2 regions of the Pseudoalteromonas sp. A22 genome follow, and region 2 is predicted to be linked to the other one. Evidence: predicted binding sites of a transcription regulator. Region 2 holds the regulator's gene; the other holds the start of a gene.
What was found. The regulator LexA, encoded in region 2, represses DNA repair genes until DNA is damaged. The targets are predictions, from matches to a motif close to TACTGTATNNNNATACAGTA.
Positions count from the first base shown of each region.

Region 1: the regulator LexA is predicted to act here: its motif matches at 3,002-3,021, upstream of GSF04_RS11980 (SulA-like leucine-rich domain-containing protein).

Region 1 covers NZ_CP047238.1:1,596,775-1,603,670, reverse strand. The annotation lists gene GSF04_RS11995 (hypothetical protein) at 12-773, shown strand; gene GSF04_RS11990 (NCS2 family permease) at 841-2,130, opposite strand; gene GSF04_RS11985 (SEL1-like repeat protein) at 2,252-2,701, shown strand; gene GSF04_RS11980 (SulA-like leucine-rich domain-containing protein) at 3,030-3,425, shown strand; gene GSF04_RS11975 (YchJ family protein) at 3,471-3,947, shown strand; gene GSF04_RS11970 (VC2046/SO_2500 family protein) at 4,309-4,830, opposite strand; tRNA gene GSF04_RS11965 (tRNA-Tyr) at 4,943-5,027, shown strand; tRNA gene GSF04_RS11960 (tRNA-Tyr) at 5,048-5,132, shown strand; tRNA gene GSF04_RS11955 (tRNA-Tyr) at 5,162-5,246, shown strand; tRNA gene GSF04_RS11950 (tRNA-Tyr) at 5,273-5,357, shown strand; gene GSF04_RS11945 (DUF2938 domain-containing protein) at 5,375-5,872, opposite strand; gene GSF04_RS11940 (helix-turn-helix domain-containing protein) at 5,945-6,340, shown strand; gene GSF04_RS11935 (YgjP-like metallopeptidase domain-containing protein) at 6,363-6,896, opposite strand, start outside.
Region 2 covers NZ_CP047238.1:3,768,047-3,774,942, reverse strand. The annotation lists rRNA gene GSF04_RS21970 (23S ribosomal RNA) at 1-768, shown strand, start outside; rRNA gene rrf (5S ribosomal RNA) at 886-999, shown strand; gene lexA (transcriptional repressor LexA) at 1,338-1,952, shown strand; gene coxB (cytochrome c oxidase subunit II) at 2,313-3,455, shown strand; gene ctaD (cytochrome c oxidase subunit I) at 3,455-5,029, shown strand; gene GSF04_RS21945 (cytochrome c oxidase assembly protein) at 5,029-5,607, shown strand; gene GSF04_RS21940 (cytochrome c oxidase subunit 3) at 5,597-6,472, shown strand; gene GSF04_RS21930 (SURF1 family protein) at 6,687-6,896, shown strand, end outside.

The DNA of each region.
Region 1 (6,896 bases), 1.9 Mb from region 2:
GAGATTTCAGTATGTTTGTTTCTATTATAATAATGTTGATTGTTGCACTTATCGTCATAGCAGTTTGGGTAAGCGCGATCCAGCAACATAAAGAGAAACAAGAAGCGGAGAGACGTAAAGAACTTGCTAAGCAAAAACGCGTAATAGAAGAAGCGGAAGACGTCATCATGAACGGCAGCAATATTCCGATGTCTGAAGTCATGATCCGTATCATTCAGCGCCGCGTGCATGACGCTTTAGCCGCAATGGTGGAGTTGTCTCCTACTTCGAAAGAATTAAAAAGTCGCTTACACGAGTCGCAAGAGCGCTTAAATACTCAGCCTGAAAAAACAGCTGACTCAGACTCGATAGCACTTCCTGACAATGACAAGCAAATTATCGCATTAGTTCAAGGCATAAAGAAATTACGCCAACTACTGCGCTCTGAGCATAGTAAAGGTAAAGTAGACACTCAATTGTTCGTTAATGAAGACCGTAGGCTGGAGCGATTTCAGCTTAAAATCAATGTTGAAAGCCAGATAAAACGAGGGCTTTCAGCAAGGACTGCAAATATGGTCGGTTCGGCAAGACAATACTTTGAAAAAGCTTACGCTACAATTTGCGCCGTCTCATACAATGATGACTATGTAAAAGAGAAAAAAGCACAGCTGGAAGGTTATTTAGAAGAGATCAGCAGTGAACTTAGAGCGTCCAACGCATCAGCGGTGAAAAAGAAAGCAGAGCAAGAACAAGACGACTTGGACGTATTGTTTGCACCGAAGAAGAAATGGTAACACCATCATTTACGTAAAAGGCTGGTCACCCAGCCTTTTTTATTACAAATGAAGTAAACCCACTTGCTTAACCAAAAGCAAACTTAACGATAAAGAGTACTGTCAGTACCCAAACGCTGATACTGATTTCATTTGCCTTATTACACGCCAACTTAACTGCCGTATAAGAAATAAAACCCAAAGCAATACCATGCGCGATTGAAAACGTGAGCGGTGTCATCAATAACACAACACTGACCGGAATAGCATCGCTCATCTCATCCCAATTAATCAACTTTAGGTTTTGTAGCATTAATACCGACACATACAATATCGCGCCTGCCGTCGCATATGCAGGAACCATCTGTGCCAGTGGCGCAAAGAATATCATGAGTAAGAAGCAGATCCCCACGACCACGGCTGTCAACCCTGTTCGGCCACCAACGGATACACCTGACACTGATTCGATGTATGAAGTCGTCGTTGAGGTACCGAGCACTGAGCCAGCAATCGTCGCAGTGCTGTCAGCTGACAGTGCCCTACCCAACCTTGGCATGCGACCATGTTCGTCAGATAATCCAGCCTTTTGCGTCACCGCAACCAATGTGCCGCTGGTATCAAATAAATCGACAAATAAAAATGCAAATACCACGCTAAGCATGGAAAGCTCAAAAATTCCGCTCAAATCCAACTGCATATAGGTCGGCGCGATGCTTGGGGGCATATCAACAACCCCATGATAATCTACAAGCCCAAGCCCCCACGCAATACCCGTTACCATTAAAATGCTGATAAGCACGCCACTTTTGACTTCACGGTACATAAGCGCCGCAATCACAAAAAAGCTCGCAATAGCTAATAGCGGGCCGGGAGAAGTGATATCACCAAGTTGTACTAATGTAGCATCGCTTGCGATAACAATTTTCGCGTTCTTTAGCGCGATTAACGCTAAGAATGCGCCAATACCTGCCGCGATCGCACGCTTTAGCACGATAGGTATAGCTTGGATCACCCACTCGCGAACTTTGAATACGCTCAAAAATAGAAATAAACAGCCCGACATAAATACCGCGCCTAATGCACTTTGCCATGTATAACCCATGCCAAGCACAACACCATAGGTAAAAAAGGCGTTTAAGCCCATTCCAGGCGCAAGCGCTAACGGATAGTTTGCCCATAGCCCCATAATAAAACAGCCGATTGCGGCTGCGATACAAGTTGCTACAAAAGCAGCGCCGTGATCCATACCAGCTTCTGCTAGCATTGCAGGGTTTACAAAAACGATGTAAACCATAGTAACGAATGTCGTCAAGCCAGCAATCACCTCTGTTCTTACATTGGTGTGCATAGCTTGCAGTGAAAATAACCGCTCAAGCATAACTAAAATTACAAATTTGAGGAACAAGTGGTTGGATTTTAACACGAATCACTTTAAAACTCGGACAAAATAGTTAAAATTCAGCTACACTCTGCTTATCAACATTATTGCGAATAAAGATATGGATCAAAATAGCACCGACAACTCAGCAAACCATGACTTAGAACAGCAGCTGCTGAATGTGCTTGAATTTGTAACGTCGCCATTAAAAGCAGACGCAAAATTCCCAGATCTTCATGACAATACCCAAGCTTTGAAAAAAGGTCTCTATTACCTAAAAGAAAAGTCTTTTCCGCTTGCGGCAAAATGGCTAAGACTGGCGGCGATGTCTGGTGATTTGAAGGCACAGTTCTTTTTAGGTTTGTTGTTTATGAAAGGTCAAGGAGTGCCACCCAGTCCTTTTCATGCAGCCGCTTGGTTAAGTTTGGCCAGCAGCCAAGGGCACAAAGGCGCCGAACAGGTACTACTAGATGTACGCCGCTTCCTTACAACTAAGCGCTTTAGAGATGCACAGTGCTATGCTGCAACACTTTACGAGCAAATCCATCAACTACAGCATATTAGCCAATAAATTAAATTTTACTCACCAAAATATAGGCTAGGCGTAGCCAAGCCTCTCTTCAGTAAACGTACGCTTACCCTCTGCAACGATCACAATAGTACAGTAGGAAAACTACTGTATAGCAGCTGAGAAAACTTCCTAATGCTTTACTCATACTGAACTTTCGTCAATTAAGCTCTCATTTCAAAAAACCACAACCATTTGTTTTATATTAAAAATTTAAACTAAATAAAAATTAAGCTTGAATATTGATTAAAAAGCTAGCAATTTTCCTTGCATTCACACACTGTATAAACTACTGTATACAAATACTGTATAGATAACCAGTGAGACAATTATGTTACACAGCAATACACTTCTACAGCCAAATAATTCGACTTATTACACACTTAACGAAATCAATAATGTAATCGTTGAAGATGAGATCGTCGCTAGCTTAGAGTTACTTAAAGTTTTACATAAATGTCAGCATAAACAAGGCTGGACGCTACTCGTTGCGCCCGATAATGTACCAAACAAGTCACTGCTAGAAAGTGCTTCAGTTGATGCAAGCAAGTTGCTCGTCATTAGGCAAAAGCACATATACGACCTTGAGTATGTACTTAAAAGTGCTATCAGCAATGGTAATTTCGCTGCGGTGGTGATTTGGACTGATATTGCATCAGTGCAAACTATCAACAAAATGGAACTGCCGGTATCTGACGTTGCGATCCACTGTTTTCAAAGCGCTTAACAAGCTACAATAACAGGATATAAATTTGTTAAAACTGAAGTTTTTATGTCTTGTTATTGCAATTCATCCCTTCCCTATTCGCAATGTTGTGAGCCGTACCTTAAGGGACAAAAATTCGCAGAGCGTCCACAAATACTCATGCGCTCTCGCTATACTGCATACTGCTTAAAAGATGCAAAGTATATTCATGACACCTACGCCCAGGCTAAACAATCACAAAACAATATCGACGATATTGCTGCATTTGCTAATTATGCACACTTTATAAAATTGGAAGTGCTAGAAGAAGTAGTAGAAGCTACTCAGGGGATCGTTGAGTTTAAGGCGCACTATATCGCAGAAAACACACACTATATACTCCATGAGCGGTCAAATTTTATTACCGAAGCAGGCAGATGGTATTACTTAGATGGTGAATTGTACGATACACCTACAACCAAAGTAGGCAGAAATGACCTCTGTCCGTGCGGCAGTGACAAAAAGTACAAAAAGTGCCACGGTACCAAAAATAACCTGAATTAGAGATTAGATACAAAGCAATAAAAAAGCTTGAAGCAAGCTAAGGATGATTAAAGGCCGTTTAGCTTATACCAGTTGTATTAAGTAAATGATCTATTTTGAAGCGGGGAAATAGCTTTAGTAGCAAGGCAAACATTTTGCTATTTAGTTGTTCTAAATGAGAAATTTTTAACGAAGCTAATATGCTATTTCACCCTTCAAATTGATTAGAGAATTAATTCAATTGGTATTAAACATGAGGCACGATAAGCATGGCGTTTTATGTCAGTCTAGTAACGAAGCAAACAGCTGTGAAATGACAAGTTTTAATACCCGTTTGTCTTAAATTTGCTCAATTTTGAAGGAGTAAAAGCAGCTAATGTTGTTACGCCGTCGCGCGTAACATACTCTGCATATCACCCGTTGCAATTTGATCATAAAAACCAGCCGCATCCATTGCCTTATCAGCAACTAAGGCCTGTTTACCTTGCGCGCTCGCCAAACGTCTTTTAACCGCTGGTTCCAAATTTTCTACGACTTCGAGTGGAATATGCTTTTTATCATTTCGTGCGGCAAAAGGTTCTGGATTTAAATTTTCTTGCAATCGCAAGGTTGCCATCGCCCCCATAGATACCAGCTGCGCGTTATGCTGACCAATAAGCATATTGTACTCTTTTGGCGCAAGCGGCTTTTGTGGACCTATTTCAAATTGCTTTTTTAGTGTTTCTTCTGAGTTATCTTTTGCGGCAGCTTCAGATTTTGGTAGGTGAAATTGGCTAAAATCTAATGCATCGGTTGATAGCATAGATAACAGCATGGCAAAATCGGCAGAGCGCGTCTCATGAACACTAATGTTCAATGCGGATCCTAATTGCGACTCACTGATTAAAACGCCATCAATTTGCATGTATTCCAACCGATTATTTTGCTAATTATGAATTTATCGGCCTTTTTCCGAAAAACTTTAGTAGTTTTCTTTACTTCGAAAAAAACTTTGTTATTATCACCGCCGTTGTTTAGGAGGGGTTCCCGAGCGGCCAAAGGGATCAGACTGTAAATCTGACGGCTCAGCCTTCGCTGGTTCGAATCCAGCTCCCTCCACCATAAACAACAGTTACAATTTCGGAGGGGTTCCCGAGCGGCCAAAGGGATCAGACTGTAAATCTGACGGCTCAGCCTTCGCTGGTTCGAATCCAGCTCCCTCCACCACTTTCAAATTGTAACGCTTTAAAATGTATGGAGGGGTTCCCGAGCGGCCAAAGGGATCAGACTGTAAATCTGACGGCTCAGCCTTCGCTGGTTCGAATCCAGCTCCCTCCACCACTTTTAAAGTAAACGCTCCAAATGATGGAGGGGTTCCCGAGCGGCCAAAGGGATCAGACTGTAAATCTGACGGCTCAGCCTTCGCTGGTTCGAATCCAGCTCCCTCCACCACCTTCTATTGCTTGCTCTCACAATAAGCTTACATATATAAACGAGCTTAAAAACAATCCAAAGCCAAAAATCAAATGTGCTGCCATACTTTTTACCCTTGCCTTATTCGGCTCTGGTAATTTAGATGCTGCTACCCCTGCACCAAAACAGGGTTGCATAATAAAAAATGGAAAAACACACGTTATTAAGCCAAAAACTAACGCAATGAAAAGGCTAGGCTCAGTCAACCAAGGCTTGCCCACGCTCAGTAGTAACACCAAGGCGAATACAATCCCAATGAGATAATGCACGCCCCAGCCAATGACACGTTCACCAAATATTGGTTTACTACGCCCGATACCTTGATGCGTAAGCTGACCTTGACACAAGTGTCCAATCCACCTACCAACCAATGCATAATCTAAGCCCTTTATGGCAAACACGCGACTGAGCATAAATGCCCACAAATCCATAACAAGCGTTGCACCTACGCCAATCACAACTGCTGGCATTAACATCATATATAGGTTTTCCACAATTTTTACTCCTCTTTTTTACTGATAGCCGCTATCCTACTAGTTCAAGTTAACTTTAAGTCAAGGGCAAGAATGGATATCAGTGAAGTAGCAAAGAAGTCTGGTTTACCCGCATCCACGCTTAGATATTATGAAGAAAAAGGACTGATCCGATCGATTGGTCGACAAGGGCTCAAACGTGTTTTCCCCCCTTCGATACTTGAACGTCTAGCGCTTATTACACTAGGCAGAAACGCAGGCTTTTCGTTAGATGAAATAGCGGACATGTTTACCCCCGAGGGTAAAGCGGATATTGATAGGGCGAAGTTACAATCCAAAGGGGATGAATTAAATGAAACCATTAAGCATTTAACTGCAATGCGAGATGGCCTCTATCACGCTGCCAAATGTCCTGCGCCAAGCCACTTTGAATGTCCGACATTTCAGAAGCTGTTAAAACGCGCAGCAAAAGCGAGACCCGAGAAATAATAGGCATAAACAGGACACTATGCTAATGCTCAATCATCAAGTCACGACCGTGGTCACGTAAATAACGCCGAGCCATTTTATGGTCGTGGCCATAGTACTTTGTTACCAAATGCCAAAATGCGCTATTGTGTGCCATGACATGAAAATGGCAAAGTTCGTGCACTACCACATAATCAATTACCCACTTAGGCGCACCAATCAAAAGCGTATTAAACGCAAGCACGCCTTTAGATGAAAAACTGCCCCAGCGGCTTTTATAAACGCGTATTTTTAGTGTATCAAAGCGAGCTTGAATATCAGGTTGATAGCGCGCAATAACCATATCTACATAGTCATTTAGCGTTTCGCTTAACAGCGCAACTAATTCACGCCATTCATTTTTGACAGCCTTAAGTAACACCCTTTTGTTATCAAAATCAATTACAGAGGTCGTGCTTTCGCCCCTTTGAATGATAAAGGTCTCGCCGAATACTTGCACAATTCCTGTTTCCAGTGGCCGAGGGCTCTCAGGTATGACTTTTAGAGCAAGCTTTGATTTTATCCAATCGGATTTGCT
Region 2 (6,896 bases):
AGAGACGCTAGTTTCTGTGGAGCCGACCTTGAAATACCACCCTTGTAGTGTTGATGTTCTAACTTAGGCCCCTGAATCGGGGTTGAGGACAGTGCCTGGTGGGTAGTTTGACTGGGGCGGTCTCCTCCCAAAGAGTAACGGAGGAGCACGAAGGTTTGCTAAGTACGGTCGGACATCGTACGGTTAGTGTAATGGTAGAAGCAAGCTTAACTGCGAGACAGACACGTCGAGCAGGTACGAAAGTAGGTCATAGTGATCCGGTGGTTCTGAATGGAAGGGCCATCGCTCAACGGATAAAAGGTACTCCGGGGATAACAGGCTGATACCGCCCAAGAGTTCATATCGACGGCGGTGTTTGGCACCTCGATGTCGGCTCATCACATCCTGGGGCTGAAGTCGGTCCCAAGGGTATGGCTGTTCGCCATTTAAAGTGGTACGCGAGCTGGGTTTAGAACGTCGTGAGACAGTTCGGTCCCTATCTGCCGTGGGCGTTTGAGAATTGAGAGGGGCTGCTCCTAGTACGAGAGGACCGGAGTGGACGAACCGCTGGTGTTCGGGTTGTGATGCCAATTGCATTGCCCGGTAGCTACGTTCGGAACTGATAACCGCTGAAAGCATCTAAGCGGGAAGCAGGCCTCGAGATGAGTTCTCACTTTGACTTAGAGTCAACTGAAGGGCCGTTGAAGACTACAACGTTGATAGGCGAGATGTGGAAGTGCTGTGAGGCATTAAGCTAACTCGTACTAATTACCCGTGAGGCTTAACCATACAACGCCAAAGTGGTTTATAAGCGACAGAAGTTAATAGACTAAAGTAGACAAAAGAATTTAATAGCTTTTTCCGGATTTACATTGATGAGGGAGACTTCATTGATGAACAGAATTTCCTGGTGACTATAGCGTTTTGGACCCACCTGACCCCATGCCGAACTCAGAAGTGAAACAAAACAGCGTCGATGATAGTGTGGATTACCCATGTGAAAGTAGAACATCGCCAGGGCCAAATAAGAGAAACCCGTTGCAGCAATGTGACGGGTTTTTTGCTATGTGTGATTTGAAAACCTCGCGAGATGAACTCGCTCCCACTCCCACCACAGTATCAGCATAGTGCAACATGGTAGGTGGTGGTTAATCAGCCCTAAATCTTAATAATCTATTTCTTATTGCGTAGAGTCGTAGGTTATGCTCTGAGGCACAGACTTCACTTCTTGTTTAATGGTGCTCTAATTAATGCTATTAGCAAATACACTTAAAATATGTCGAATAAAGAAACATTTGCGATTTTTTTTGAGCTGTATATACTTACAGTAAATAAACCACTGTATGGAACACCAGTTAATGCGTCCTCTAACAAAACGACAAGAACAAATCTTTGAATTAATAAAAGTATTCATAAAAGATACTGGCATGCCTCCAACTCGTGCTGAAATAGCTGATGCTTTGGGTTTTAAGAGTGCAAATGCAGCGGAAGAGCATCTTAAGGCGCTTGCGAAAAAGGGAGTTATCGAAATGGTCCCAGGCGCAAGCCGAGGGATTCGACTTGTAGAGGATGAATCCGAACAACTTGGTTTACCTATTATTGGCCGTGTTGCTGCTGGTGAGCCTATTCTGGCAGAGCAACATGTAGAGAGCCACTGTAATGTAGATGCGAGTTTTTTTAAACCTAATGCTGATTACCTTTTAAGAGTTAATGGTATGAGCATGAAGGATATTGGCATTATGGATGGTGATCTACTAGCTGTTCACAGCACTCAGGTGGCTGAAAATGGCCAAGTGATAGTGGCTCGCGTAGAAGAGGACGTGACAGTTAAACGCTTTGAAAAGAAAGGGAAGAAAGTTTTATTGCATGCTGAGAATGAAGAATTTAAAGCGATTGAAGTGGATCTAGAGCATCAAAATTTCTCCATTGAAGGGTTAGCTGTCGGCGTTATCCGAAGTGCTGACTGGATGTAGTTTATGAGAGCGAGTGTAGCGTTAAATATAAAGTTGCGCTTGCTTTAACTATATTTTGTTTAAAAAGTGATAATTAACTTTTCTAACTATGTGAAAGTAGGATGATTATAGTGACTTTAATCATTTAGTAATATTTTTAGTTTTCTGATCTTTATACACTATTTTTCATCATTCTTTGTTTTACCCCCTATAGTTCCCAGTTTTGATTCTAAAGTCGGTCTTCTCGAAAATCTTGCAATTTGTTTGTTTTTTGACTAATTGGTTAATAGTCGTGCAGTAAGTCTATGTACAAATAGACAATATGACAGTCATCCAATAATAACAAAAGACAACCACGAGTTGTCTTGAAGGAGACGTCAAATGAAAATTTGTCGATTAGTTGTAGCATTCATCGCAGTGCTAATCGCCATGCCCTCACTTGCTAACAGCGCTTACAATATGAGGCAAGGTGTTACAGACATTAGTCATCAAGTGTATGAGCTTCACATGACCATATTTCTAATATGTTGCGTCATTGGGGTTATTGTATTCGGGATTATGTTTTGGGCGCTTATAAAACACAGAAAGTCAAAAGGCGTTGTTGCAGCGCAATTTCATGAAAGCACCAAAGTGGAAATACTTTGGACAGCAATTCCTTTCCTGATACTCATTGGTATGGCAATACCAGCCACAAAAACGCTTATTGCTATGGAAGACACGAGTAAAGCTGATCTGACCATTAAGGTCACAGGCTCTCAGTGGAAATGGCACTATGAGTATATGGGGCATGATGTTGAATTCTATTCTTTGCTCTCTACTCCGAAAGATGAAATTAGTGATCTCAAAGAAAAAAATGAAAATTACCTGCTTGAAGTTGATAAGCATTTAGTTATTCCCACCGATAGGAAAGTTCGCTTTTTGATGACCTCAGATGATGTCATCCATTCTTGGTGGGTGCCCGATTTTGCGGTGAAGAAGGATGCCAATCCAGGCTTTATAAATGAGGCATGGACAAAGGTAAACGATGAAGGAATTTACAGAGGCCAATGTGCTGAATTATGTGGCAAAGATCATGGCTTTATGCCTGTCGTTGTCGAGGCCGTAAGTCCCGATAAATTTGATAGTTGGCTCAACGATGCTAAAGCTGAAAAAGCAAAAGCAGAGGCTGAGTCACAAGCAGTTGCCCAACAAACCCTTTCGAAAGAAGAGTTAATGGAGGTTGGTGAACAAACTTACATGGCTTATTGCGCAGCTTGCCATCAACCAACCGGGCTTGGGCTACCAGGTGTCTTCCCTGCAATGAAAGGGAGTAAAGTCGTCACTGGAGATATTAAAGCTCATATAGATATTCTACTTTTAGGTCGCCCAGGAACTGCGATGCAATCTTTCGCAAAGCAATTAACAATCAAGCAGATAGCGGGGGTTATCACCTATAAAAGAAATAGTTGGGGTAATGACACCGGCGATGTTATTCAGCCAAGCCAAATACAGCGTGAGATAGATGCATTAGAGGAGGGTAAGTAATGAGTGCCATCGTAGAAGAACATTCACACCATACAGCTCCAAAAGGCTTAAAGCGCTGGCTGTTTACCACTAATCATAAAGACATTGGAACTCTGTATTTATTGTTCTCACTAACCATGTTTTTAATTGGTGGTGCTATGGCTATGGTGATCCGAGCCGAGCTTTTCCAACCTGGGTTACAGCTTGTAGATCCGCATTTTTTTAATCAAATGACGACAGTACATGGACTAATAATGGTATTTGGCGCAGTAATGCCCGCATTTACTGGTCTTGCCAACTGGATGATCCCAATGATGATTGGTGCTCCTGATATGGCGTTACCGAGAATGAATAACTGGAGTTTTTGGATACTCCCCTTTGCATTTGCAATTTTACTGATGTCGTTATTTTTGGAAGGCGGCGGGCCTGCTTTCGGTTGGACTTTTTATGCGCCACTATCTACAACGTACAGCAATGACAATACTGCATTTTTTGTTTTTGCGATCCATATAATGGGCATTAGCTCTATTATGGGTGCTATCAACGTTATCGTGACCATCGTCAATCTTAGAGCTCCAGGTATGACATGGATGAAGTTGCCTTTATTTGTCTGGACTTGGCTGATAACTGCATTTCTTCTGATTGCTGTTATGCCCGTACTCGCTGGCGCTGTGACTATGGTATTGACTGATAAGTTCTTTGGAACGAGCTTTTTTGATGCAGCAGGTGGTGGTGATCCTGTTATGTTCCAGCATATATTCTGGTTCTTTGGTCATCCTGAAGTGTACATCATGATATTACCTGCCTTCGGCATAATCTCTACGATAGTACCGACATTTTCAAGAAAGAAACTGTTTGGCTATGCATCAATGGTTTATGCAACCGCTTCAATTGCTCTGTTGTCGTTCGTCGTTTGGGCTCATCATATGTTTACTACGGGCATGCCTTTAGCTGGTGAGTTGTTTTTTATGTATGCAACTATGCTCATATCAGTGCCTACTGGCGTTAAGGTTTTTAATTGGGTAGCTACAATGTGGCGAGGTGCTATTAGTTTTGAGGTGCCCATGCTTTTTGCCATTGCGTTTATCGTACTTTTCACAATTGGCGGATTTTCCGGTTTGATGTTAGCAATTACGCCTGCAGATTTCCAATATCACGATACCTACTTCGTTGTCGCGCATTTCCATTACGTGTTAGTTACGGGAGCTATATTCTCAATAATGGCCGCCGCATATTATTGGTTACCAAAGTGGACAGGGTACATGTTTGATATCAAATTGGCTAAATTTCACTTTTGGCTCTCCTTGGTTAGTGTGAACGTACTGTTCTTCCCAATGCACTTTGTTGGTCTTGCTGGCATGCCAAGGCGGATCCCTGATTATGCTCTACAGTTCGCTGATTTCAACGCGATCATTAGTATCGGAGGGTTTGCATTCGGTCTTTCTCAACTGTTGTTTGTTGCAGTGGTTTATAAATGTATAAAAGGTGGAGAGCAGGCCTCTGGGAAAGTATGGGATGGGGCAGAGGGATTAGAGTGGCAAGTACCATCTCCGGCTCCTTATCATACCTTTTCAACGCCACCGGAGATTAAGTAATGCAACATGGACGCCTGCTTAAGAAGCTTATTTTGTTGACGCTAGGTATGTTTGCTTTTGCCTTTGCACTGGTTCCTCTATATGACGTTTTTTGTGATGTCACAGGCCTAAATGGTAAGCCATCCATGGAAATCGCAAAGCAGAGCGAGTCAATTGCGCAAAGTCGACAAGTAGATGTGAGCTTCACAACGCACAGTCAAAGCCAGGCGCCATTTAAGGTCGATGCAGTCGAGCACTCGGTTAGAGTTCAACCCGGTAAGCTAACCGATGTCAAATTCATTGCAAAAAACTTGAGTGATAGTGAGCGTGTGTTGCAAGCGATCCCTTCAGTGTCTCCAGGGAAAGCGGCAAAGTATTTACACAAAATGGCCTGCTTTTGTTTTGATCAGCAACCAATGAAAGGCAAAGAAGAAGTTGAGTTTGTCTTGAGGTTCTATGTAGATACGGAGCTCCCAAGTGATGTTGAGGAACTCACGCTTTCATATACGTTGTTTGATATTACAGAGCGAGTTAGCAAACAAAACAGTGATGGACTGAATATGCTAGCCGCTCGAGAGGAGTTCAAATATGAACCATGAACAAGAAAAATATTATGTGCCTGAGCAAAGTCCATGGCCAATCGTCGGGGCTTTTGCACTTTTCTTTATCGCTGTTGGCGCTGGCTTAACGATTATTCAACTTAAATCAACCAGTAATAGTGGAGTAATGCTACTGCTCGTGGGTATTGCTGTGCTGATCTATATGATTTTTGGTTGGTTCAGGAATGTGATCCAAGAATCTCAAACTGGATTATATTCTGCCCAAATGGATCGTTCGTTCAAGCAAGGAATGGGATGGTTTATCTTTTCCGAAGTTATGTTTTTTGCTGCTTTTTTTGGTGCACTTTTTTATGCACGAATGATAGCTGTGCCGTGGTTAGGCGGTGCAAGTAATAACGCCAGCACCAACGAGGTTTTATGGCCTCAATTTGAAGCTGTATGGCCATTGCTCACAACTCCAGATGGAACTGTCACTCAAGCTATGGGTTGGCAGGGACTTCCGCTGATCAATACGATTATTCTATTAGCATCATCAGTAACGCTTAGCTTTGCCCACGTAGCTTTAGAAAAAGAGCAAAGGGCGAAAGTGAAGGCATTCTTAGGATTAACAGTACTACTTGGCGTCGCATTCTTAACCTTGCAAGTGGAAGAGTATATTCACGCTTATCAAGATCTGGGGCTAACTCTCCAGTCGGGGGTTTACGGTAATACATTCTTTTTACTGACAGGATTTCATGGCTTCCATGTCACACTTGGTGCGGTTATTCTTTTCGTTATATGGATCAGGGTGTTGAAGGGTCACTTTACCGCTAAGAATCACTTTGCTTTTCAAGCTGGGGCTTGGTATTGGCATTTTGTTGATGTTGTTTGGTTGTGCCTGTTTGTATTTGTTTATGTGTTGTAACAACGGGTGAAGAGTGTAGTTTTATAAAGCCAAATTGAGCAGCAAGACAGATTAGAAGTACGACAGCTATTGATGCATAAACTCTTTGTTGCAATAGCCTCGCCATCGACTCTTGTTGCTCTGACTTGAGCATGACTAGCATAGCTCTAAATAGATTTAGAAAAACGAGTAGTAGCAGTACAACAATAATAATTTTAATCATAAGGGGTGTCCGATGGATTTAGGTGCACTTTTTAAAGGTAGATCAAAACCCCCCATATTGGCAGCATTAATCGTTGTTCTTTTATGTGGCTCGCTCTCTTATTGGCAGTGGCAAAGAGCGCAGCAAAAACATGTGTTGCAGCATAAAGTTGAGATTGAAAAATCGCTAGGCTTAGCTAATGAGCAGCCAGCAACATCCCAGCCGCTCACGCAATATGTTAAT